DNA from 2 places in the Endozoicomonas sp. GU-1 genome. Region 2 is predicted to be linked to the other one. Evidence: predicted binding sites of a transcription regulator. Region 2 holds the regulator's gene; the other holds the start of a gene.
The links. The regulator sigma-54, encoded in region 2, starts transcription at its own class of promoters, with help from an activator protein. The targets are predictions, from matches to a motif close to TGGCACNNNNNTTGCTNT.

Region 1: O3276_RS16035 (CmpA/NrtA family ABC transporter substrate-binding protein) is a predicted target of sigma-54. The motif match lies at 8,090-8,107, and genes of this name have one in related genera.

What each region holds. Positions count from the first base shown of each region.
Region 1 is NZ_CP114771.1:3,809,965-3,822,121, forward strand. It holds gene O3276_RS15985 (hypothetical protein) at 1-267, shown strand, start outside; gene O3276_RS15990 (hypothetical protein) at 506-850, shown strand; gene O3276_RS15995 (hypothetical protein) at 966-1,214, opposite strand; gene truC (tRNA pseudouridine(65) synthase TruC) at 1,441-2,193, shown strand; gene O3276_RS16005 (hypothetical protein) at 2,224-2,658, shown strand; gene O3276_RS16010 (Fic family protein) at 2,918-3,970, shown strand; gene O3276_RS16015 (ankyrin repeat domain-containing protein) at 4,069-4,971, opposite strand; gene O3276_RS16020 (cytochrome b) at 5,126-5,659, opposite strand; gene O3276_RS16025 (phosphatase PAP2 family protein) at 5,871-7,016, shown strand; gene can (carbonate dehydratase) at 7,161-7,835, opposite strand; gene O3276_RS16035 (CmpA/NrtA family ABC transporter substrate-binding protein) at 8,218-9,627, shown strand; gene O3276_RS16040 (ABC transporter permease) at 9,668-10,684, shown strand; gene O3276_RS16045 (ABC transporter ATP-binding protein) at 10,702-11,550, shown strand; gene O3276_RS16050 (putative Ig domain-containing protein) at 11,756-12,157, shown strand, end outside.
Region 2 is NZ_CP114771.1:2,666,398-2,678,554, forward strand. It holds gene dcuC (C4-dicarboxylate transporter DcuC) at 1-1,020, opposite strand, end outside; gene O3276_RS11010 (RNA polymerase factor sigma-54) at 1,330-2,790, shown strand; gene hpf (ribosome hibernation-promoting factor, HPF/YfiA family) at 2,932-3,246, shown strand; gene O3276_RS11020 (PTS sugar transporter subunit IIA) at 3,311-3,724, shown strand; gene O3276_RS11025 (hypothetical protein) at 3,864-5,156, opposite strand; gene rapZ (RNase adapter RapZ) at 5,732-6,589, shown strand; gene O3276_RS11035 (HPr family phosphocarrier protein) at 6,589-6,858, shown strand; gene mgtE (magnesium transporter) at 7,013-8,371, shown strand; gene pmbA (metalloprotease PmbA) at 8,539-9,900, opposite strand; gene O3276_RS11050 (ankyrin repeat and SOCS box protein) at 10,104-11,255, shown strand; gene O3276_RS11055 (2OG-Fe dioxygenase family protein) at 11,475-12,157, shown strand, end outside; gene O3276_RS11060 (cysteine desulfurase-like protein) at 12,128-12,157, shown strand, end outside.

The sequences.
Region 1 (12,157 bases), 1.1 Mb from region 2:
ACTGATCATTGGATTTGCCTGTTGGCAAAAGATATTAGAAGAAGGGGTAAAAATAAAATTGCCGCCCGAAACTGCAGAAAAAGAAAGTCAGATGAAACAACCAGATCTAAAACTGATAACAAATTGCTTCGTGATAAAAAACAATCGCTCATATCACAGAATGAAGAAATATCCAAAGAGCTAAAGCAGCTGAATAAAGATATTAAAGCTTTGCAAGAAAAATTAGTGGAAATTTATGGGAGCACTCCATACATGAAAACTCTTTAGACGGGCAGGCTCCTGGTGTCCCGTTTTTCATTGCATCAGGGATGAACACTCTGATGCAGTAGATCATCCTCTGGTGGTACGGTTTCGTGAAATAACTGAGTTTTTAGTCGCTGACAACGGGTCCAACACTTTTATAATGCACTGTCGACTTTCCTGTCCTGTTTTCCCAAAAGAGTGCTAATCTGCCGAGATATATTATTGATCTCACTACTTTACCGATTGATTAGACAGGTAAAAAATGAAGTTTATTAACCGTTGTGTCATAACCCTGAAGCCAAAAACAGCATTTATCGATTGGGTAACAAGCCTGGATGCCGAGCTACCTCAGACGTGGGACTTTGAAGGTGGTGCTTATCTGTTTGACGAGCATGAATCTGAAGAGAGTCTGTTGGATGGTGTCAGCGAAGAAGCGCACGCCATTCTGGAGAATGAGTTCTCTGTGTGGACTGAGGATGAAGACAAGTGGCCCGTGCCAAGAGACTTTGCCACCCTGAAGCAACTGTTTACCCTGCATATTGCAGTTGCCGGTTTTGATCTGGGCAAGGAGCCCCTGCTAAGGGCTGATGTTGCTGATCTGCTCTGAAGCTGGATACCTACTTCCAGACAACAAAGAATTAGAGCCTGGCTGGAAGGTGGGAGATACCGAAATGGCAAGATATGGTTGTGATGACCACAACCATATTGCTAAAAAGAGAAAATTAATTTTCTCTTCTTTCAGCAAGCTCTGCCATTCTGGCCTCTAGCTCTTCCTGCTTTGTAGGAACCGTAATAGAGTCCAGTGCTTCTCTGGTACTCATCGCATTCACCACATTCATAACCGGCATTGATACCGGTTTTTCCATGCCATGTCTTTCCATGGCCTGAGCAGCATAGTCCTGATCTGCTGAAGCATTGGCGCTGAAAAGAATGACAGAAGAAGATACGATGGCTGATAGTGTCTTGTTCATGGGGGTTCTCCGTTGATAGTAAGCAGACGACCTATTCCCAGCCCCTGTTATTAAGGGGTTAAGCAATAGTGAAGATGTATAGCGACCAAAGAGCAGAAAAGTGAAAGAGTTTCGGGATAGTTAATGACAATAAGCGGCAAATAATCACTTTTTTTAACTGTGACTTTTCCAGCACTGTTCTGATTAATCAGTTATTCTTGTGGACTTTTTTTGTCGGACAAAAGGCATGATCGAAGCGCCTGCGGAACAACTTGATATTATCTATCAGGATCAATGGCTGGTGGCTATCAACAAACCCTCCGGCTTGCTGGTGCACCGCTCCATGATTGATCGTCATGAAACCCGCTTTGCCATTCAGCTATTGAGGGATCAGATCGGTCAACCTGTGTTTCCCCTCCACCGACTGGATAAACCAACGTCTGGAGTGCTTGTGTTTGCCCTGTCGTCCGAAGTTGCCAAACGGGCAGGTGGACAGTTTCAGGAAGGCCGGATCAGTAAAATCTATCATGCCATTGTCAGGGGCTATGTGCCCCAGTCCGGTGTGATTGACCACCCGTTGAAGGAAAAACTGGATAAAATAGCCGATCGCAAGGCTCGCCAGGATAAACCTGCCCAGGAAGCGGTCACCGAATATCATCGGCTGGCGACGGTTGAGCTGCCAATAGCCATTGATCGATACCCATGCAGCCGCTATTCGCTGGTGGAGGCAAAGCCCAAAACCGGGCGCAAGCACCAGATTCGTCGGCATTTGAAGCATATTGCCCATCCTGTTATTGGTGATGCAAAACACGGCAAGGGAAACCATAATCGATATTTTGCCGAGAACTTTGCTGCGAACCGATTACTGTTGCACTGTTCTGTCATGGCAATGAACCATCCGGTTACCGCTAAGCCCATCGCTTTTTATGCGCCGATGGATAGTGTTTTTGAGCAACTTTTGCAGCGATTTGGCTGGACAATGCCAAATCCCACGGTATAAATGCCCTTTTTGTCGGATTGAGGTATACCAATGAAAAACATCATCTCTGGAATGCTGGTGTCGCTGGCAATTTTTCTGGCTGGTTGTGCATCAACCCAGGAGTCACAGCCGGTTAATGCAGAAAAGCCGGAAGCAGCCGTAACCCGTCAGTTTACCGGTTCCACCATGACCCCGGATCCCGTTATGCAGCAGGTGATGGCGTTGAGCCAGGCAGGTGTCCTGAAGGATGTGCGCATGACCCGCTCTATTCCTGCCCGGATCACCGCAACCGGACCTGAGAATGTTCTGGCCTGCATCGCTACGGAAGGGAGCCGCTGGCTGGAAGAGCACCAGGAGTGCGAGTTCATGGCAGAAGAAACCTGCACACAACTGGGCGGTAAATTCAACCCTTGCGCATCATCCTGTCGAAATGACCCGGACGCCATGGTGTGCAATTTGATGTGTGTGCAAGTCTGTCAGTTTTAATCCATCGATCTCGCAAAGTCATCTTTTTGGTTTTGCGAGCGACCTTTCTCCTTCCTTAAATTTCCCCTTGACGTGTTTGTCTGACCTCCGTCCTGCTTCTGGATAGGTGTTTTTACGAGTTTGATTAAATATTATCCAATAAATATCCTATTTATGAATTTTTCTTAGATTTTTGAATTTAATGGGTAATAATTAAAGCTGCGGTTTGTTTCTCAGCATTGTACCCGATAAATACCTATTATATTTTTAGTCGTATTGTATGAAAACACTGCAGCATTTATCCGGTTATGTCTTCAGCAGTTATCAGCTGGGCCTGTTCAGGCAGCTGGGAGAGTTCAGAGGCCGCCAGCTGGTCACTATTCGTCAGCAGCCGGAGGTTCTGGATACGCTCCGTCAGGTTGCGGTACTGGAGTCTGTGGAATACAGCAGCCGGTTGGATGGCATTGTCGCTTCCAGAGAGCTGGTTCGTAAGCTGGTGCACCGGGAATACCGTCCGACTGCACCGGTTGAGAGGCAGGTTGCCGGCTACCGTGATGGCTTGGAGATGGTGGTTGAGCCGGGCGAACACATGACCCTGTCGGTTAGCCTTATCCGCCAGCTGCATGCCATGTTATATGCCCATGTGCCCCACGAAGGCGGACGCTGGCGGGTTACCAATAAAGAGATTGTTGAGCGGGACAGCAAGGGGCAAAGAATCGGTGTTCTATATCGAACCATGCCCGCCAGGGCCATTGCCGGAGCCATGGAACAGCTGGTTGCCAATTACCATGAAGGGCTTCAGCACCAGGTTGAGCCCCTGTTACTGATACCAACGGTTGTCCTGGATTTTCTCTGTATTCACCCTTTCAGCGATGGCAATGCCCGTATCGCCTGGTTGATCATGGCGATGATGCTGGCGCTGAACGGTTATCAGGTGGCCCAGCTGATCAGCCTTGAGCGGGTTCTGGTAAAGCATGAACAGGCCTATAAAAGGGCGTTACAGCTGAGTGTAAAAGGCTGGCATGAAGGGCAGCACAATCCGATGCCATGGATCGATTTTTTCCTGAATACCCTGATTCGGGCTTACGATGAACTGGAAGATAAAATTCATACTCTGCAGTGGCAGGGCAGTCGTGCGCCTAAATCGCAGCTGGTAAAGATGGCCATTGAGCAGACCAGTCATGCTTTTTCCATTGCGGATATCTGCCTGCAAATCCCTACGGTCAGTCGGGAACTGGTCAAAAAGGTGGTTCAGCAGATGCGCGCTGAAGGTTTGCTGGAGCCAGTAGGCAGAGGGCGTGGTGCCCAGTGGCAAAAGTGTAATAATCCCTGATCGGGCAGGGCGAAAACGGCGAAGGAAAGTAAACCAGTAAAGAAGTCATCTCTTGTGAGCGAGGTGGCTTCTATGACTTTTCCTGATCTGAGCGTGTTCTAAAGCTCCTCTTTTTCAAACACAAAGATGCCGTCCTGCAAGTAAACCCGGCCTCCATCATATCGAGCAGCATGCCAGTCTATTGTTGAGCCGTAGTTGGTTTGCAGGTATTGATAAAGTGCAACATTATTTTGGTCAGCAAGGTAATGAATGAGCGTTTTTCCAGAACATTTGTCCTGATGATTGGGATTTGCACCACATTTAATCAGTAAATCAACAACCGGGAACTGATCTTCCTTAACAGGGTTATGTTGGCTTACAAAAAAAAGAAGACTATTTAAGCCCCCATTGCATGTTTCTGCATTGAGAACGGCGGGCAAGCTGCTCTGTTCGATATGTTGAAGTATCAGGTTAAGCGTTTCTGTCGTCCCGTACTGGCAAGCAAAATGAATGGCTGTTCTACCACTTCCCTCATGTATTAAGACAGAGGCACCATTTTCAAGTAAAAAACTGATCATCTGAAGGTCATTATTATGGATCGCAACATGTAATGGTGTTTGTCCTAAATGATTTTGTTGATTTAAATCACTTTTAAAATGTTGAGGTACGGCATTTTTCCATAATTGAGCCACTGGCAGTTTTTCATGCACTGCTGCCATATGTAAAAGAGCATCCCCATCTTGATCAGGATATTCCCCAATTAAGGTCAGTAACTGTAACTGAGTGTTTACAGGTAATTTAGGTGGACACTCAGTGGGATACAAAGCTCTTTGGGGTAAAGTACGCTGGTGAGATTCATCCCTCTCGGCTTGATGGCAGGATGTCGTAATGCTTGCCAGTCGCTCTTCCAGACCTGCACCACGATTGGCAGCACTGCCTGAACCACTATTGGCCTCACTGATAGAGGGATATCTATTTTCGTAAGTGGGGGCAGATAAGAACGGTTTTGCATTGGTATCCAAAATATCCTCCTCAATTTTAGACACGTTAAAAGCGTTTAGACCAATATCAGAGTCGATAGTTTCAGAAGGTGTGATTATAAATAGTTAACCAAGTGAAATCGTATTTTCTGTTTTCCCGGATCAGCACCTTAACCGGAGCTGACCCGGGGAGCTTTTAAAGCATCCGATGCAGAACATCATGCTCAGGCTTATCGAAGTAACGATGTTTAATGGTGGCCAGAATGTGCAGTACCACAATGCCCAGCAGAACATAGGGAATAATGACGTGGATATCGTGGAGTCGGCCCGCCAGCTCAGGATTCTTGTCCAGGAAGCTGGGCATGACCAGGTTGAACAGCGGCACCTTACGACCGGCAGCGTCAGACATCAGGTAGCCACTCACCGGCACCAGGAACATAAAGAGGTAGAGGAGCCAGTGCACCAGTGTTCCCAGTTTTTTCTGATAAGTCGGCATGCTGTCCGGTAGTTTCGGAATCGTGCTGGCCCAGCGAATCACCAGACGGGCGAACAACAGGAAGATCACCAGAACACCGAAGGATTTATGTAAGTGGTAAATGTCGTATTTATAGCTGACGTTGTCTTCCAGGCCGACCATATACCAGCCAGCACCAATGATGCCCAAAATAAGAAGACCGACAGTCCAGTGCATCAGGCGCATGAGTACGGGGTATTTATCAGAGTTGCTCATTGGTTTGCCCTGCTTTTTTTAGTTAATGGATATCATAATTTATTATAGTGTTTTGGTGCTATATCAATTCATAGAGCTCGTCTCAAAGCAGCTCGTCTCAAAGCGTAAACGTTGTTGAAAAATCCTGGTTGAGTCTTTTCGCTTCAGGCAAGGAACTTTGTGGTGGCAATCCGAGACTAACGAGTAGGCAAATAATGTTAGATCTTTGCTTATGAATATTGTCTCAACAACACCATTGCAAGCAAGTGGTGAAGTTTCAGAAAACGCTTTTGACCAGTCCATCCACAAGCCTGATGATGTCAAACAGTTCAGAGGATTTGGTGCTGTCCTCAGATCCGGGGTCACGTCTATATTGCAACGGGCCGGGGCGGATGACCAACTCTGGCTCCGACAGGCACAGGAAGCGGGCAATCGCCTCATGACTCGCCTGATGTCTGCGGTTCCTGTTGTTTATTCCTTGCTGATCATCAATAGCCTGCCCACCGCCAATGGGTGTGACAAACAGTGTGAATGGGGGTGTTCAGGCTCACGCAATGGAACACTGTCGGCGAATCCTCACCTCGGTTTTCCTGAGCCGGAAGTGGAGTGGGCCGATGGGGCAAGTGATGTTGTATTGTATGGTGGCTGTGCGATGGTGGTTGCCAGCCACATTGCCAGATTCGTAGCACGGCTGTATGCCGGTAAACAGTCAAGTGAGCAGGTGCCGGAGCCGGGTCGTATGGAAAATAATGTCAAGGAGCTGGCGAAAAAGATGCTCCGTAGAGAGGCCAGTGAAGTGGTGAAATCCGTGGTCTTGGTGGCAAGTGTCGTCGGCGTTATTGATTATCTGAAAATGAAAATTGATAGAGAACGTCCCTATGTCCTGAATCCTGACTATATCCATAGAAAGCTGTGCATGGATCCGGATGATTTCAAGGCCATGCCCTCGGGGCATGCGTCAGTTTCGGCTATTGCCTGGTCGCAGGTTGTCCTTAACGTTATAGATACTGCGGCGATGTCTTCCCAGGCCTTCAAGCGCTTGCTGTCAAAAATGGCAGCCTTCTCAAACCAGCCGCTTTCTTCACCGGCTGGGAAACGACTTATTGCCTTTGCGAGTGCCATGGGTTTTGGAGCCCTGGCTGGGGCATTAAGGGTTCTTGCAGCCAAACATGATGTTATTGATGTGTCCGTCGGCGCGGGTATAGGCATCATTGCTGCTGCTTGCTCCCCCTATATTCGCAGTGGTGTTTTTAACCATGGCGCTGTAGTGAATGAAAAGACCGGATATTACTATGACGATGAAGTGTATAGTCGACCTGTTGAAGCAGCGGGGCCGATGCAGGATAGGGATTATCAAAAGGTAGAGACGACGGTGTGATGGGATTGATAATACAATCATCATGTAGGCCGAGAGGCTGGTAAATTTCAGCAGCCAGCAAATTTTTTATGTGACCAGATGAAAGCGGATCACAATGCATCGTGCCACCCGCCCCCGTCTAATGCCAACAGATGTTAAGGGCAATCACCCTTCCAGCTTACTGGCGATGCTCTCAATCGCTGCCGGGTACTGCACATCAATATCTTCATTGGAACCAACGCTCAGGCCGAGATCCCTGACCAAGCCATCTTTCAAACCATAAACCCAGCTGTTTACGGTCAGTTTCTGGCCGCGATCCCAGGCATCCTGAACGATGGTTGTCTGACAGACGTTCAGCACCTGCTCCAGAACGTTCAGTTCACACATTCTCTGAAACTGCTCATCATCACTGCCAGCACTCTCAAGCAGCTCAGTGTGCTTCTTCTTAACGTCCTGCACATGCCTGAGCCAGTTATCGATCAGCCCCAGTTTGGAGTTGTTCATGGCTTCGCGCACACCGCCACAGCCGTAATGCCCCGTGACAATTATGTGCTCTACCTTCAGGTAGTCCACAGCATATTGAAGGACGGACAGACAGTTCAGGTCGGTATGAACCACCACATTGGCGACGTTTCGGTGCACAAACAGTTCGCCTGGAAGGAGGCCGACGATTTCGTTGGCAGGGACCCGGCTGTCGGCACACCCGATCCAGAGATACTTGGGTGCCTGCTGCTCAGAGAGTTGTTCAAAAAAGCCGGGCTTTTCTTCACGAATGGACTTGGACCATTGGTTATTGTTTTCAAGGAGGTTTGCCAGACTGGACATAGTTTCCTGATCCATATTTCGGTTCCATAACTGGAAAACGTTATAGCAACTCCGCTCTGGCAAAACCAGTATTCAAATGTAAGAGGTTTGTAACCGGGGCATGCGGTGGCGATGTTCCAGATTAGTGCAAGCTCTGGGGGGCAGCGGATGTAGCTGCACCGTTGTTGCTATCTCTGAAGTTTTCTTACGGGCTTAAACAGGCAAGGCATTTGTCCGCCAGAATAAACTAACACTAGTAAATTCAGCTGGTTATCAGGTTTTCTGGTATTTGGCATGTTTTCTGCTCAACCACCGGCAGTCGATCTCTGTGCGTTGACTGATACCGGAAAAGAGTGATGCCTGATTACGGTGATCACAGTTCAAGTCAGAGAGATCCGTTATACAGGGGAGGGGAATAATGAAGTGGTTCAAGCCTTTTAAGAAGGCATCGGTTAGGTTAGGTAAGGTTGCTGCCATCAGTGCCTTCATGGGGGTGAGTGCTTTCACCGGGCAAGCCAGCGCCAAGGCAGACTTTGAGCTTGGCTATCCGGAAAAGGAAGAGCTGACCATTGGCTTTATCAAGCTGACCGATATGGCACCCATTGCCATTGCTTACGAGAAGGGCTTTTTTGAAGATGAAGGGCTCTACGTCACCATCGAAGCCCAGGCAAACTGGAAGGTGCTGCTTGATGGCGTGATTGACGGGCGTCTGGATGGTGCCCACATGCTGGCTGGACAGCCTCTGGCGGCCACCATGGGCTTTGGTACCAAGGCCAATATCATTACGCCATTCTCGATGGACCTGAATGGTAACGGGATTACGGTGTCCAATGAGATCTGGGCCCAGATGAAACCCAATATCCCCAAAATGGCCGATGGCCGACCTCAGCACCCGATCAAGGCGGATGCCCTGAAACCGGTGGTTGAGAAATTCCAGTCGGAAGGCAAGCCGTTTAATATGGGCATGGTTTTCCCGGTCTCCACCCACAATTATGAACTTCGCTACTGGCTGGCCGCCGGCGGTATTCACCCCGGGTTTTATGCGCCTCATAAAGGGGATACCTCTGGCCAGATCGATGCCGATGCCCTGCTCTCCGTCACTCCACCGCCACAGATGCCATCTACCATGGAAGCTGGCACCATCTATGGTTACTGTGTCGGCGAACCCTGGAATCAGCAGGCGGTCTTCAAGAATATCGGCGTGCCGGTGGTAACCGATTATGAGATCTGGAAAAACAATCCCGAGAAGGTGTTCGGGATTACCGAGGAGTTCTATAAAAAGTACCCCAATACCACCATCCGTCTGACCCGGGCCCTGATCCGTGCTGCCCAGTGGCTGGATGCCAATGACAATGCCAACCGGCCTGAGGCGGTGAAAATCCTGTCACAATCCAATTACGTTGGTGCGGACTATGAAGTTATTGCCAACAGTATGACCGGCACCTTTGAGTACGAGAAAGGCGACAAACGACCGGTAGAAGATTTCAATGTGTTCTTCCGTTACAACGCCACTTACCCCTATTACTCCGATGCCATCTGGTATCTCACCCAGATGCGCCGCTGGGGACAGATTGCAGAAGACAAGAGTGATGAGTGGTACAAGGAGCTGGCAGCCAAAGTCTATCGCCCGGACATCTATGAAAAAGCGGCCCTGTCGCTGGTGGATGAAGCATTGGTGAAGCTGCAGGACTTTCCGGACTTTGAGTCGGAAGATGGTTTCCGTGATCCACAAACGCACTTTATCGACAACCTGGTCTACAACGGCAAAAAGCCAAACGACTACATCAACCAGTTCAACATCGGTCTGAAGCAGGGTGACAGGATTTGATCCTGTTACCTTTTTTAAGGGAAGTGAAGGAGAGTGGATTATGACGGATGCCTCGGTTGTCAGTCAGTCGGTCAATGAGAGCAAGTCATCACCGTTGTCTTTTCTTGCCGGGCTGGGCATTACGGTGAATCCCGGTAAAGTGTTCAGCACGGTACTGATGCCTATTATTGGCATCGTTGTCTTTCTGCTGATCTGGTCTGGCGCTGCACGCAATATTGATACTTCGCTGGGCAAATTTCCCGGGCCAGCAGCAGTGTGGGAGCAGTTTGGCTCTCTCTACCAGGAGCATGTCACCGAACGGGAAAAGGCAGAAGCCTTCTATCAGCGGCAGGAAAAACGCAATGCTGCCCGTGTCGCCAAAGACCCTGACTATGTGCCAAAAATCCGGGCCTATACCGGCAAGGAAACCTTTCTTGATCAGATCGTTACCAGCCTGGTCACCGTAATGAGCGGTTTTCTGCTGGCAGCCCTGGTTGCCATACCCCTGGGTATCGCCATCGGTCTTAATAAAACCCTGAATGCGGCAGTGAACCCGATCATTCAGATATTCAAACCGGTTTCACCCCTGGCTTGGCTGCCGCTGGTGACCATGGTTGTCAGTGCGCTCTACATCAGCCCTGATCCTCTGGTAGCCAAGTCTTTTTTAAATTCGATGATCACCGTGATGCTCTGCTGTCTATGGCCCATGGTGATTAACACGTCGGTGGGTGTCTCTTCCCTGGACCGTGACTTGATAAACGTCAGTCGTGTATTGCGACTGCCTGCCCTGAAACACGTTCAGAAAATTGTACTGCCCGCATCGGTACCGATGATTTTTACCGGCATGCGACTCTCCCTCGGAGTAGCCTGGATGGTGCTGATTGCGGCAGAAATGCTGGCTCAAAATCCCGGACTGGGCAAATTTGTCTGGGATGAGTTTCAAAATGGCAGCTCAAATTCGCTGGCACGCATTATGGTTGCCGTGATCGTCATTGGTGTGATTGGCTTTGGCCTTGATCGTGCCATGCTGGCCATCCAGCGTTTTGCCTCCTGGGATAAAAGCAAAGCCACTCATTAATAAAGGGAACCCTGCTCATGAGCACACTGCTGGATATCAGTCATATCGATATGGTGTTTGATACACCGAAAGGCCCTTTTACCGCACTCAAAGGGGTTGACCTGAAAATCGCCAAAGGGGAGTTTGTCTCGCTGATTGGCCATTCAGGCTGCGGTAAATCAACGGTATTGAATATTGTCGCAGGACTTCTGCAGGCCAGCAGTGGTGGTGTGATTTTAAATGGCCGGGAGGTGTCCGAGCCCGGCCCGGACCGGGCGGTGGTTTTTCAGAACCACTCACTCCTGCCCTGGCTGACCGCTTACCAAAATGTTGAACTGGCGGTGAAACAGGTGTTTGGCCGTACCAAAGGCAAGGCAGAGATCAAGGAATGGATTGAGCATAACCTTCAGCTGGTGCATATGGATCATGCCATGCATAAACGCCCGGATGAAATCAGTGGCGGCATGAAACAGCGGGTGGGTATTGCCAGGGCACTGGCCATGCAGCCGGACATCCTGTTGATGGACGAACCCTTTGGTGCCCTGGATGCCCTGACCCGCGCCCATATGCAGGACTCTCTGATGGAAATCCAGCAGGAGCTGAATAACACCGTCATCATGATCACCCATGACGTAGACGAAGCGGTTCTGTTATCCGACCGTATTGTGATGATGAGCAATGGCCCCGCTGCAACGGTGGGCGAGATTCTCGAGATCAACCTGGAAAGACCCCGGGGCCGGTTGGAGCTGGCACAGGATCCGGAATATACACGACTGCGTTCCGAAGTATTGAAATTCCTGTATGAGAAGCAAAGAAAGGTTGAACCCATGGTTAAACCCAGGGTCAGGAAAAAAGTGCAGAAAAGCAGGCAGCATGAAGCTGCTTAGGAATCGTCTTGAATCATTTCCACATTTTGGAGTCACCAAACTTCGTTCGTCCTGAAGCAGATTGAATGATTCAGAACCCTTCAATAAATACTTTATTATCACTACAGGGCTTATGAAAGTTGCAGAACACACTTGACGACATTCGTCATTTAAAAAGAGAATGTAGTGGCAAATAAATAATAACGAAATAACCATTAGGATTAAATTGTTAACAATAAAAAGGAATCTTGCTGCGCTGGCAACGGCAGTGGCGTCGGCCCTGGTATTAACCGGTTGTGGTGGGGGCGGCAGCTCTTCAGGCACAGGATCCAGTGCCAGTACATTCAGTATTACCGCGATGGACGGGTATTTGAAAAATGCCGATGTGTGGGTAGATGCTAATAACGACCTTAATGATGGTTGTGAACTGGATTTGGGGCTGGAAACCGGTGATGGCGGTCTCGTGAATATCCCCATCGAGTATCAGGACAGTACCATTTGTATTAAAACCATAGTCGGTAAAACGATTGATGAAGACCAGGGCCCTGTTGAACGTCCTCTCGAATTAAAAGCACCCGCCGGTGAGACCGTTGTCAGCCCGTTGACCAATCTGGTAGTAGAGCAACTG
Region 2 (12,157 bases):
GGAGTCAATGGCACCAATATGCTTTAACCCTGTGGCAAAAATTTCAGCACCGATTATCAGACCTACCACCGGACCAAAAACAGCGCCCATACCATTGAGGAATTGATCAAAGCCATCAAGGGACTGTTTCATTTTCCGGGTACGGATCACTTCACAGAGCATGCCGACAAATACGCTGATCAGCATGGCCATGACCAGGTTCATTTTGATAGACGACACCATCATTTTGGAAAAGATCAACAACAGGAAGAAAGGAATCATGGGCAGCAGCGCATAGAATGCCGGGGCCGGGTCTTTCTGGTCACCGTCTGTAGGTTCGATGCCCTCACCCACATGCTCGGCAACCCTGTAGCCATCTTTCAGATCGCACCGACGCTGCCAGACAAAGTGCAGGGCCGCCGCCACCAGCGCCATGGGGAAGGTGATCCAGGCCTGATAATCCAGGAAGTATTCGGTAATTTCCAGTCCGGACTGGCTGGCGGCAAAATTGGCATTCACCTGGGTGACACCGATTTCAAATGCCGCCGGAGAAGCAATCACGGCAACCGCTGAAGCCGGGCTTAAACCGATATTTCTCAGCACCGGATACAGCGTCACCATCAACAGCAGACCGAGGCCCGTTGCCGAGGTGACGAACATTTGCAGCACAACACTGAGCAGATAACACAGCGCCAGTACCATATAAGGTGAGCGAAAACGGCTGATGGGCTTGACGGCCAGTCGAACCAGCGCTTCTGAGGCACCGATATGGGACATATAGCTGGCAAAACCACCACAGGCCATGATGGTCAGACCCAGGCTGGCCATGCGGAAGCTGAATACCGTGTTCATCAGTTGAAACAGGTCAAAGGGGATAAAACCGGTGGCCTTGGCCGCTGGCAGAATATCTTTTATCCCCATCACCGCGGCGGCACTTAGCAGGACAATACCGGCAATAGCCAGCGAAGCCGATGCACTGTAGTTCTTCACGATGGCGTAGATAACCAGTGCAACTACGGGTATGACAATGAGTATATCCACAGGGGAATCCTGAAAATGGCTAAATTGCGCGCAGGTTATTTCTTGAGCTATTGGTTGTAAATGACCAATGTCAAATAATGATCGGGTAGTTCTTTTTAACCATTCTGACAGTCGTTATGACCGAACTTTAAAGACGGAAAGCGCTTACAACCCACACAAAAACACACGTAATTTCATCGTATTCAATCTTTGCACATTTTTTGCTAAAGCTATGGTTTCAGAAACGTCTATGGGTTTATAATCAGCCGCACATGGAGAGTAAGCCTCTGCAGCCTCCACGGAAAACGAAGTAAAGGTATACGGTTGCCTATGAAGCCTTCCTTACAGCTCAAGATGGGCCAGCAGCTGACCATGACGCCGCAGCTGCAACAGGCCATCCGGCTGCTACAGCTATCGACCCTGGATCTTCAGCAGGAGATTCAGGAGGCCCTGGAGTCCAACCCCATGCTGGAGTCCGAGGATAGCCAGACAGAGGACACCGCCAGCAGTGAAGGACAGGAAGAACTCGTTGATCTGAGCGAAAAAGCCTCAGAACCTGAGCCTCAGGAGATGGCGGAATGGTCAGACAGCATTCCCAATGAACTGCCCGTGGACTCCGCCTGGGACGACGTGTATTCCAGCCTGCCGGCCAGCAGCGGTGACGATGATTATGACCCCCTGGCAAAATCCTCCGCTGTGGAGTCACTTCAGGATCACCTGGAATGGCAACTGGATATGCTGCCCATGAGCGACCGGGACCGGCTGATTGGTCTGGCGATCATCGAAGCAGTTAATCCGGATGGCTATTTAACCTGCACGCTGGATGACCTGTTTGTCTCTCTTCAATCCCAACTGGACGATCTGGAGATTGAAGAGATCCATGTGCTGCAACACCGGGTACAACAATTCGATCCGGTGGGTTGTGGCAGTATTGACCTTAGAGAGTGTCTGTTGGTTCAACTTCGTCAGCTGCCGCCCTCAACACCCCATTTCAACAATGCGGAAAAGCTGCTCACCCGTTACCTTGAGTCCCTTGGCACCCGTGATTATGCCAGCATCATGCGTCATGCCAAACTGAAAGAAGACCAGCTGCGAGAAGCCCTCAGCCTGATTCAGAGCTTCCACCCAAAACCCGGCAGCACCATTGATCAGACAGAAGCCGAATATGTGGTACCGGATATATCCGTCCGGAAAATCAGGGAACGCTGGACGGTGGAACTGAATTCCGACGCCCTGCCCAAACTGCGCATTAATAATAATTATGCGTCCATGGTTCAGAGAGCCAATAACAGCCGCGACAATGTGTTCATGAAGAACCATCTGCAAGAAGCCCGCTGGTTTTTGAAAAACCTGCAAAGCCGCAATGAAACATTGATGAAAGTGGCAAGCCAGATTATTGCCTATCAGCAGGAGTTCCTGGAAAAAGGGGATGAAGCCATGAAACCCCTGGTGCTGGCGGATATTGCCGAGGCGGTGGGGATGCATGAGTCGACGATATCCCGGGTAACGACTCAGAAGTACATGCATACCCCCCGGGGTGTTTACGAGCTGAAGTACTTTTTTTCCAGCCATGTCAGCACCACGGAAGGGGGGGAGTGTTCCTCCACGGCCATTCGGGCCCATATCCGCAAACTTATTGCTGAAGAGACACCGCGCAAACCCCTCAGTGACAATAAAATTGCGGCGATTCTGGGGGATCAGGGCATCAAGGTAGCAAGGCGCACCATTGCCAAATACCGTGAGTCCATGAATATTCCGCCATCCAATGAACGTAAGCAGTTAGTGCCCTAGTTGATACACCGCTCAAAAAGCAGTTTTTTTTGTCTCAGGGCATTCCAAGCTGCACCGACAGTGATAGAATCGAACTCAGCCAGTACGAAAAATCCCGCGGACTGGTGATTATCTGGATAATGGGATTCAGGAGAGCGTTACATGCAAGTCAACATCAGTGGGCATCATGTCGAGGTAACAGAAGCTCTGCACGACTATGTGATCAAAAGACTGGAGCGTCTTGGTTCACATTTTGACCATATCACCAATGTACAGGTGACCCTGAGTGTCGAAAAGCTGGTGCAGAAAGCAGAAGCCGTTTTGCATACCCGCGGGGCCGAGATTAATGCCACCGCCGAGCACGAAGACATGTACGCAGCCATTGACCTGCTCTCGGACAAGTTGGATCGGCAGCTGGTTAAGCGAAAAGAGAAAGCCCTGGACAGGCAACAGGGTGCCAGTGGCCATGCCCTTTGATTTATCAGGTTGCCATTCTTATTCAGCATGATTATTCATCGCATCCTAACCCCCGAGCGCACCCTTGACGGGGTGCACGGGGCCAGCAAAAAGAAAATCCTGGAATTTATCGCTGAACGCATCAGCAGCGAAGCCCCCGAAAATCAATGCCAAAGAACTGTTTGAAGCGCTGGTTGCCCGAGAGCGTCTTGGCACTACCGGGCTGGGTGATGGCGTGGCTATTCCCCACTGTCGCTGTAAAGCCTGCCCGGAGCCGATCGGTCTTTTTATACGACTGGCGGAACCGGTTGATTTTGATGCGGTGGACCGTGAGCCCGTTGACCTGGTATTCGCGCTGATCGTGCCAGAAGGCGAAAACCAGGAACATCTTGAAATTTTAAGGGCGCTGGCCGGGCGATTTCACTCTGCCCTGACCCTTCAGAAAATACGCTCGGCAACAAATACGACAATGCTCTATCGTACCATGAGTGAACAGTGAATAACGTGACAAAAAAAGGCCATCATAGGTAATGATGGCCTGAAAGGTTCAACTTATAACAATGCTTTTATCTTTTGTTGTTAACAGACTTCTATGAGTCCCCGACAAAATGCATTGCTTCTTACAAGGTTTTAGCCAATTACCGTTGAACCTTACGTTTTTTATCATACTCACGAATTGCTGCATACCTGTCGGCCTTTGGGTCTTTTGTAGTGACTTTGGGCAAAACAGTTGATGGAACAATCGGGGTTTCGGACGCTGGGCTTTGAGAGTCGTGTCGCTTTTGACCCTCGGCCATTTTGATGTCCTTAGCCTCTTTGGCCTTCTGCACTTCAGCAGAATCTTGCTTTCGTGTATAGTAGTAGGCAAGCCCATCTTTGCCATACTTTAACTCAGGCCTTTCTGCTTTATTTCTATATGTAACCTTTTTTTCCCTGTCAAAATGTTCTTTTGCTTTTCTGGTTTCAACGTCAGCTCGTTTCTTTTCAATTTCAGCAATGTTCTCCAAGGCTTTTTTATCTCTTTCTTCAGCAAAGACAGTACTTGCACTGTGAAGACCGGTCAGATCGTATCCCTTCTGCCCGTAGAAAGGCGAGCTCTCTGCGGTACGTGGGTTAATCGGCGCAACAACACCTCGATAGAGTTGTTTAGCTTTAAGGTTCACAAGCATTCTAGCCCTGTCAGGCTTGCTGGCCAGCTCTTTGGCTTTATACATATCTATTTTGGCTTCAAGCACTGTTTTGACACAATCAGCAACAGGTTTAGGATCACGCTTGCTTTTGACAACATCCGCCACCACTTCAGCTTCATCCTGGCTTATGACGGTGTCAGCAACAGATTCAGATTTATCCTTACCTTTGCTTGCCTCAACAATAAATTTCAGACCGGTATATTTGTAAACAACTTTGACAACTTTAATTGCCCAGTGCTTCAGCTTTTTGAAGAAGCCACAGGAGCTGTCTTCAGAGCTTTCCGAATTTGTCTGAGGAACAGGTTCCAAAGCCGGCTCGTCCTGCATGACCTCCACCCTGGGATTGGTGTCGCTTTCTATGGGGCTTTCCTGTTCTGTCTGGACAACAGAATCGATAACCGGTTTGATATTCTGCATAGCATCAGCCTTACGCTGAAGGTAGGCCAAATGGCTTTTGGCCAGTTTATCTTCGGCTTTATTCCGACCGCCAATAACAAATATTGGTTTTGGCTGAGCATCTTCAAACTTTCTTTCCAGTGGCCTTACCATGCGGTTATAGAACCTGCCAAAATCCTCAGGTACCTGATCTTTCTCATGCGGACCCGGAACTGGAACTGGTTTAGAAGTTTTTTCAGCTAATGGATGTCCAGTAGTTTCAACTAATCCTGGTTGAGAAGTTTTTTTAACTAATGGTTGATAAGTAATTGCGAGAAATTGTGGTTTAGTAAGTGGTGCGTCCATGATGTTACTCCTTTAACAAAACAGGGTTGTTTCATATAATTAAGAGAGTTTATTTAATTAACCTCTCTCACGGATTATCTTTATGATTTGAATTCTAGGATGATGCTCCCATTAAATGAATGACAGCATTGTCAGAAGCACTAACAGAGTTTTATGCATTTATTAGAATCAGAAAAAACAAACAGCCTGGCCAATATCCTGCCCCCTGATAGAATCCCGCAACCAGATGCTGTCAGCCATTAAACCCATTTTGATTAACAGGATTGCCAGCAACTCCGGATACCCTGGCCATCGATTTGCTTTTTCCACCTCAGGTCAACGGTATCCGGTAGGCTTCTTGATCAAAAGTTGCTTTAATAGAAGAAGGGTCAGCTTTCAATACCTAAGTAGCTGGCCATATGGAATCGAATATTTCTGGCTACTTGGGCTGGTACTATGCGAGGCACAACGGAGGGAGCATAGCCGTAGCTATGTGACCGGAGTTGTAACGAAGCAGAGTGCCAGCACAAGGAGTCAGAAATATATGATTTCATATGGTTAGCTACTTACACGCTCAGAAGCATAAAGGAACAGCTATGAAACTTATCATCATCAGCGGGCGCTCCGGTTCTGGAAAAAGTTCAGCTCTGCACACCCTTGAGGATGAGGGTTTTTATTGTGTCGACAATCTTCCGGCCAGTATGCTGAACCAATTGCCGGATACCCTGAAAGGCCATCATTCAACTCCACCCAGGATGGCCGTCAGCATTGATATCAGAAACCTGCCCGGAACTCTGGATAACTTTCCTGATCTGCTGAAGTCCCTTCGGAACAAAGGCATCCATTGTCAGGTACTGTACCTGGACACCGACAGCGAAAAGCTGGTCAGCCGTTACAGTGCCACACGCAGAAAGCACCCGCTCAGTAATGACCAGACATCGCTCAGAGAAGCCATCGCGTTAGAAAAAAAGCTGCTTACGCCGGTGCTGATTGAGGCAGACCTGAAAATCGACACCACATCGCTCTCTGTTCATCAGATGAGGGACATGATCAAACAGGAGTTCTGCGCTGATCACAAAAGCGGTGTGACGGTTCTTTTTCAATCCTTCGGCTTTAAAAACGGCATTCCTTCAGACGCCGACTTTATCTTTGATGTTCGCTGCCTGCCCAACCCTTTCTGGGACGAATCCCTGAGAACATACACAGGTCTGGACCAACCGGTTATCGATTTTCTGAAGGATGATCCCCTGGTGGTCGAAATGGTGGAGGATATCAGTGCCTTTATCGAAAAATGGCTCCCGCGCTTTGAGTCAGCCCAGCGCAGTTATATGACGATTGCCATCGGTTGCACTGGAGGGCAGCACCGCTCAGTCTATATTGGTAAAACACTGGGCACCCTGTTTACCAGTAAGCTGGATCGGGTTCAGGTTAGACACAGAGAGCTTCACGAATAATGATTACCTATCGAAAAAAAATCATTAACAAACTGGGCTTGCACGCCCGGGCGGCATCCAAGTTTGTTTCTACGTCATCGGCGTTTGCCAGTGAGATTGAAATCGGATTCAATGGGCGCAAGGTGGATGGCAAGAGTATCATGGCGGTTATGATGCTGGCGGCAGGACAGGGTTCGGAGCTTGAGCTCCTTTGTGACGGCCATGATGAAGAGGCCGCCTGCCTTGCCCTGTGCGAGCTGATTGATGACCGCTTTGGTGAAGAAGAATAACAGACTCCCCCTTTGCGGGGAGTAGCCACTGCAATTACCATAGAGACCATCTTTCATTTTCCCTGACCATCCGGCCTTTTACCGGATGCGCAGAAACTGTTCATGCAGATCATTCAGGCAAATCATTCAGGCAGATCATTTCAGGCAGACAACAATGGCGCAGCAACTGCAATTGAGCATCGGTGAAGCCGAGCTGAAAAAACTTAATGATGCTCTTGAGCACGGTGTCTCTGCAGAATTGCGCACTATGTTGAACACCTTGCCCCCGGCTGATACCGCACACTTGCTGGAGTCCTCCCCACCAAAGTTACGCAGCCTGTTGTGGCGGTTGATTGACCGTGAACAGGAAGGCGACGTGCTGCAGGAACTGAGCGAAGACGTTCGCCAGTTCTTCCTTGACCAGATGAACATTGCCGAACTGAAAGCTATTACTCAAGGTCAGGATGTTGACGACATTGCCGACCTGCTGCAACAACTGCCAGATACCATCACCCGACAGGTGCTGGACTCCATGAACAGTCAGGACCGCCAGCGGGTTGAGGCGGTTCTGGCCTATCCGGAGGATTCCGCCGGTGGCTTGATGAACACCGACACCATTACGGTGCGCCCCAATAACACCGTTGATGTTGTTCTTCGTTACCTGCGCCGTCATGAAGGCATTCCGGATGGCACAGACAGCCTGTTGGTGGTCAATCGCCGGGATGAATACATCGGCCGCCTGCCCCTGACCTTGCTCCTGACGACCGAACCGGGCGCTACCGTCAGACAAGTGATGTTAACCGACCTGGATCCAATTCCTGCGGATATGCAGGATACCCAGGTAGCCCAGCTGTTCGAACGGCAGGATCTGCTCTCCGCCCCGGTGGTGAACGACAATGGCAAACTGCTTGGCCGGATCACCATCGATGATGTAGTGGACGTGATCCGGGAAGAGGCCGAACACTCCATGATGAGTATGGCCGGTCTGGATGACGATGAAGACACCTTCGCCCCGGCCCTGCGAACTGCACGACGCCGGGCGGTCTGGCTGGGCTTCAACCTGATTACCGCCTTTATTGCCGCCTCGGTCATTGGTCTGTTTCAGGAAACCATCGATAAAGTGGTGGCCCTGGCGGTGCTGATGCCGATTGTTGCAGGGATGGGAGGTAATGCCGGCAGTCAGGCCCTGACCCTGGTGATCCGGGGTATGGCGCTAGGGCAAATCAGTAAGACCAACCTCCGCTGGCTGCTAAGCCGGGAGCTGGTTGCCGGATTTCTCAACGGGTTGTTGTGGGCAACCCTGGTGGCCGCCATCGCCTGGTTCTGGTTTGATGACCCGATTATTTCCCTGGTGATCGCCTGCGCCATGGTGATCAACCTGAGTGTTGCCGTGGTCACCGGTGCAATGCTGCCGGTTTTACTGAAATCATTAAATATTGATCCGGCCCTTGCTGGCAGTATTATCCTGACCACGATTTCCGATGTGGTGGGGTTCCTCTCATTCCTTGGGCTGGCCACTGTTTTCTATGGGTAGCGTTTTGGACCACAAAGGCACAAAGAAGAGCAAAAGAGTAGTAAGAGCAAAGCTCTTACTACTCTTGCCTTGGAAGGCTGTCCGAGAATAGCTTTTAAACATTGAACCACAAAAGCCCAAAACACCTTTGTGTCTTTGTGCCTTTGTGGTTCCCTTCTTTTTAACAATCACTCACCCGCCAGCTTCATACTGCTGATCAGAATTGAACCGGTCTGGATATTCCCACGCCTGTCGACATCATTACCCACGGCAACAATGTTCCGGTAGATATCTTTCAGGTTGCCGGCAATCGTCACTTCTGACACCGGGAACTGAATTTCGCCATTGTCGACCCAGAAGCCACCGGCACCACGAGAATAATCACCGGTAACGGTATTAACCCCCTGCCCCATCAGTTCGGTAACCAGCAGCCCGGTTCCCATCTGTTTCAGCAGCGCATCAAGATCGCCTGCATTGCTTTGTACAAACAGGTTATTAACACCACCGGCATTGGCGGTACTGTCCATCCCCAGTTTGCGGGCAGAGTAGGTGCTTAAAATATAATGCTGCAGCACACCGTCCGTAATAAAGTCCTTGGCATAGGTCGCCAGCCCATCATTATCGAAGCTGGCGGATCCCAGCATGTTTTTCAGCAATGGTTGCTCGTGGATACGCATCCATTCTGGAAACACCGGCTTACCCAGATGATCCAACAGGAAAGAGGCCTGTCGATAAAGGCTGCCACCACTGATCGCCCCGAGAAAATGGGCAATAAGACCTGAAGCCACCTCCGGTGCAAACAGTACCGGCACCTCGGCAGTGCCAACTTTTCGCGCTCCCAGTCGGCGCACCGTGCGTTCCGCCGCGGTCTTGCCAACCGCGACCGCTGTTTCCAGCTCGTTGGCATTACGGCTTACGGTATACCAGTAATCCCGCTGCATCTCGTCACCCTGCATGCCAATCAACACCGCACTCAGGCTGTGGCGACTGGACACATAGCTGCCAATAAACCCATTGCTGTTGCCATAGACACGGCAACCCTGATGACTGGAGACACTGGCACCGTCGGAATTGACAATTTTATTACTGAACGCACGTCCAGCATCTTCACATTGCATGGCCAGATCAATCGCCTGCCCGGCATCGATTCCCCAGGGGTGATACAGGTCAAGATCCGGCAACGCATCACCATCAGCCATTAACACGGGGTCAGCCAAACCCGCATAAGGGTCTTCGGACGCGTAACGGGCAATATCGCAGGCGGCTTTTACCGTTTCACGGATGGCCTTTGGGCTGCTGTCAGAAGTACTGGCAGAGCCTTTTCGTTTACCCAGATAGACGGTAATGCCCAGCCCCTGGTCACGGTTAAACTCAACCGTTTCAACATCGCCCATACGGACGCTGGCCGACAGGCCGGCATCCATGCTGATGCCCACCTCACAGGCATCCGCTCCCTGTCTGGCGGCCTCTGCCAGAATATCACCGGCCAGTGTTTTCAGCCTGGTCTCTTCACTTCGTGGATCCAGCACTGCATTGGAAGGTTCGCCCATGATTGCACCTGATCTGTTGTGTTTATGCCTACGGAGGTTTTCAACTATTGTGCCGCTGTGAAGTTAATAATGCATCAGATAGATGCTCAATTGCAGATTCAGAGTCTAATCAGCCATCTTTATCAAGGCTTGCACACTGAGCCTTGTGCACTATTTTCTTTAAGCGATTTGCTGTTTTTTATATCTTGAGCGGGAATAGGACAATGTTCTCAAGCGTCAGGACGGAGCATGACCATTCGCAGGAAATGGTAGCCGATGCCAGCGTGGAATCCACCTCTGATGTCGATCTCCCGCTGCCTGATAACACGACAGAGGTCAATCATTCAGAATCTGCTGTGGCTGCTTCAGCCAGCAGGCAGTTATCGGCAACAACGGCCGATTTTGCAGAGCTGATGATATCAGCGGTCCTGCGTAATGACCTGGCCACCGTCAACTGGTTGCTGGACCAGGGCACTGACCCCAATATTTGCTCTGTGGGTGGATCTACCCCTCTGTATATTGCCATTCACAGACTGGACGGTGAAGGTATTGTCAAGACGCTGCTGGATCGCGGTGCAGATCCGAACCTTCCTGTCCCCGCTTTGTTGGGAGATCAAAGTACGCTTTTGCTGCAAGCGGCAGGACTGGGCAACTATAAGGCCCTCAATTTGTTGCTGGACAGGGGAGCTGACCTGAACGCCAGTAACATTTGTGGTCACACAGCACTGCATATGGCCCTTCTTAATATAAACGAGACAGCGATCACCAAGTTCCTGAATTACCTGCTTGACAGAGGTGCCTATATCAACGCCCTTGACTTCTCGGGCCAGACTCCGCTGCTCTATGCGATACTTCACTGCAAAATTGCGGGCGTTAACACGTTACTGCAAGCAGGTGCCAATCCAGATATTCCTGACAAGTGGGGTCAGACTCCACTTAACTGGGCTCTCCATTATAGAATGAACAGTATGGCCAATAGCTTGCTGGCCAATGGAGCCAATCCCAATAAACCCGGCAGCTCAGGCAATACCCCACTGCATCTGGCGCTTCAGAAAAACCGGCCGGAGATCGTTGGCAGTCTGCTGGCCAATGGTGCCCATGCCAATATTCCCAATGAATCTGGTAACACCGCACTGGACATTGCTGCAGCCAGAGGCGTTGTTGATGCCCTGCACAATTACATTCCTGCTTATCAACCGATGACGCTAATGGCCTGCGCCCGAACCTGCATTCGTTCAAGGCTGGTAGAGAACCGGGTGCCCTTGGCAAAAGTCCTGTCATCAGGCTCTGACTGCCTGCAGCTGCCGTATTCCCTGAAGAACTATTTATACCAGCCGCTGACTTATTCGGGATTTGCCCTAAAAGCAGGTTCATAAGATTCAGACTTGCGCAGAGAGCCTTGTGCACTAATTTATCTAAACTAACTGGTGATTCATGCAATGACCAGGCAATGGCAGCTGATGCCAAACCGGTAAAAAAATGCTTGTCCAGCTTCACCAGGCACGCTGCGTAGCGGATATGAACAGTTAGCGATTATGTCGTCTATTATGTTGCAGACACCGTAGAACAGCATCAGTAATGGCAGGAGGGTGACCATGGCTGTTATTTCACCTGATTTTACCTTTTCACATCAGCGGCTGACCGATCTTGACCTGAACGCTTTTGCGCCTTTTTTTGCCAATCTTGCCGCTGACCGTTATGTCAGCGGTCACTACCGTTTTCGCCGCTACTCCCGCTTTACCGGGCCAGCAGATCGCCTGGAAAGATTACCCCACGATGACTTTGTCCAGTCCCGTTCGGTCAATTATCTCAGTGGCGACATTCTGCGGGAATTTGCTGAAATTGAACCGGCCCTGACGGAGCTGCCGGAATTTCAATCCCTGTTCAGACAGGTAAACGGTTTTTTCGGTCTTGACCCGGTACGTACCGTTTATGGTGTGCATCAAATCCGGATCACCTGCTCCGGTGATGATCACGGCTTGCCAGTGCCGGAAGGCATTCACCAGGATGGCTTCGACCTGATCGCCATCATCTGCACTGACCGCAAAAACGTCGAGGGGGCAGAGACTGGAATTTTTTATCATCCGGAACAAAAACCTGCCTATAGTGCTACGCTGTTGCCCGGGGATATTGTTTACTGTAATGACCGGCGGGTCTATCACTACACCTCTGCGCTTCAGGTCAGCAGTGGCGAAGTCTCCGGGCATCGGGATGTTTTCGTTATTACGGTAACCCTGGAGGATGAACAGTGGAAAAACAGCATACCTCAACCAGCCTC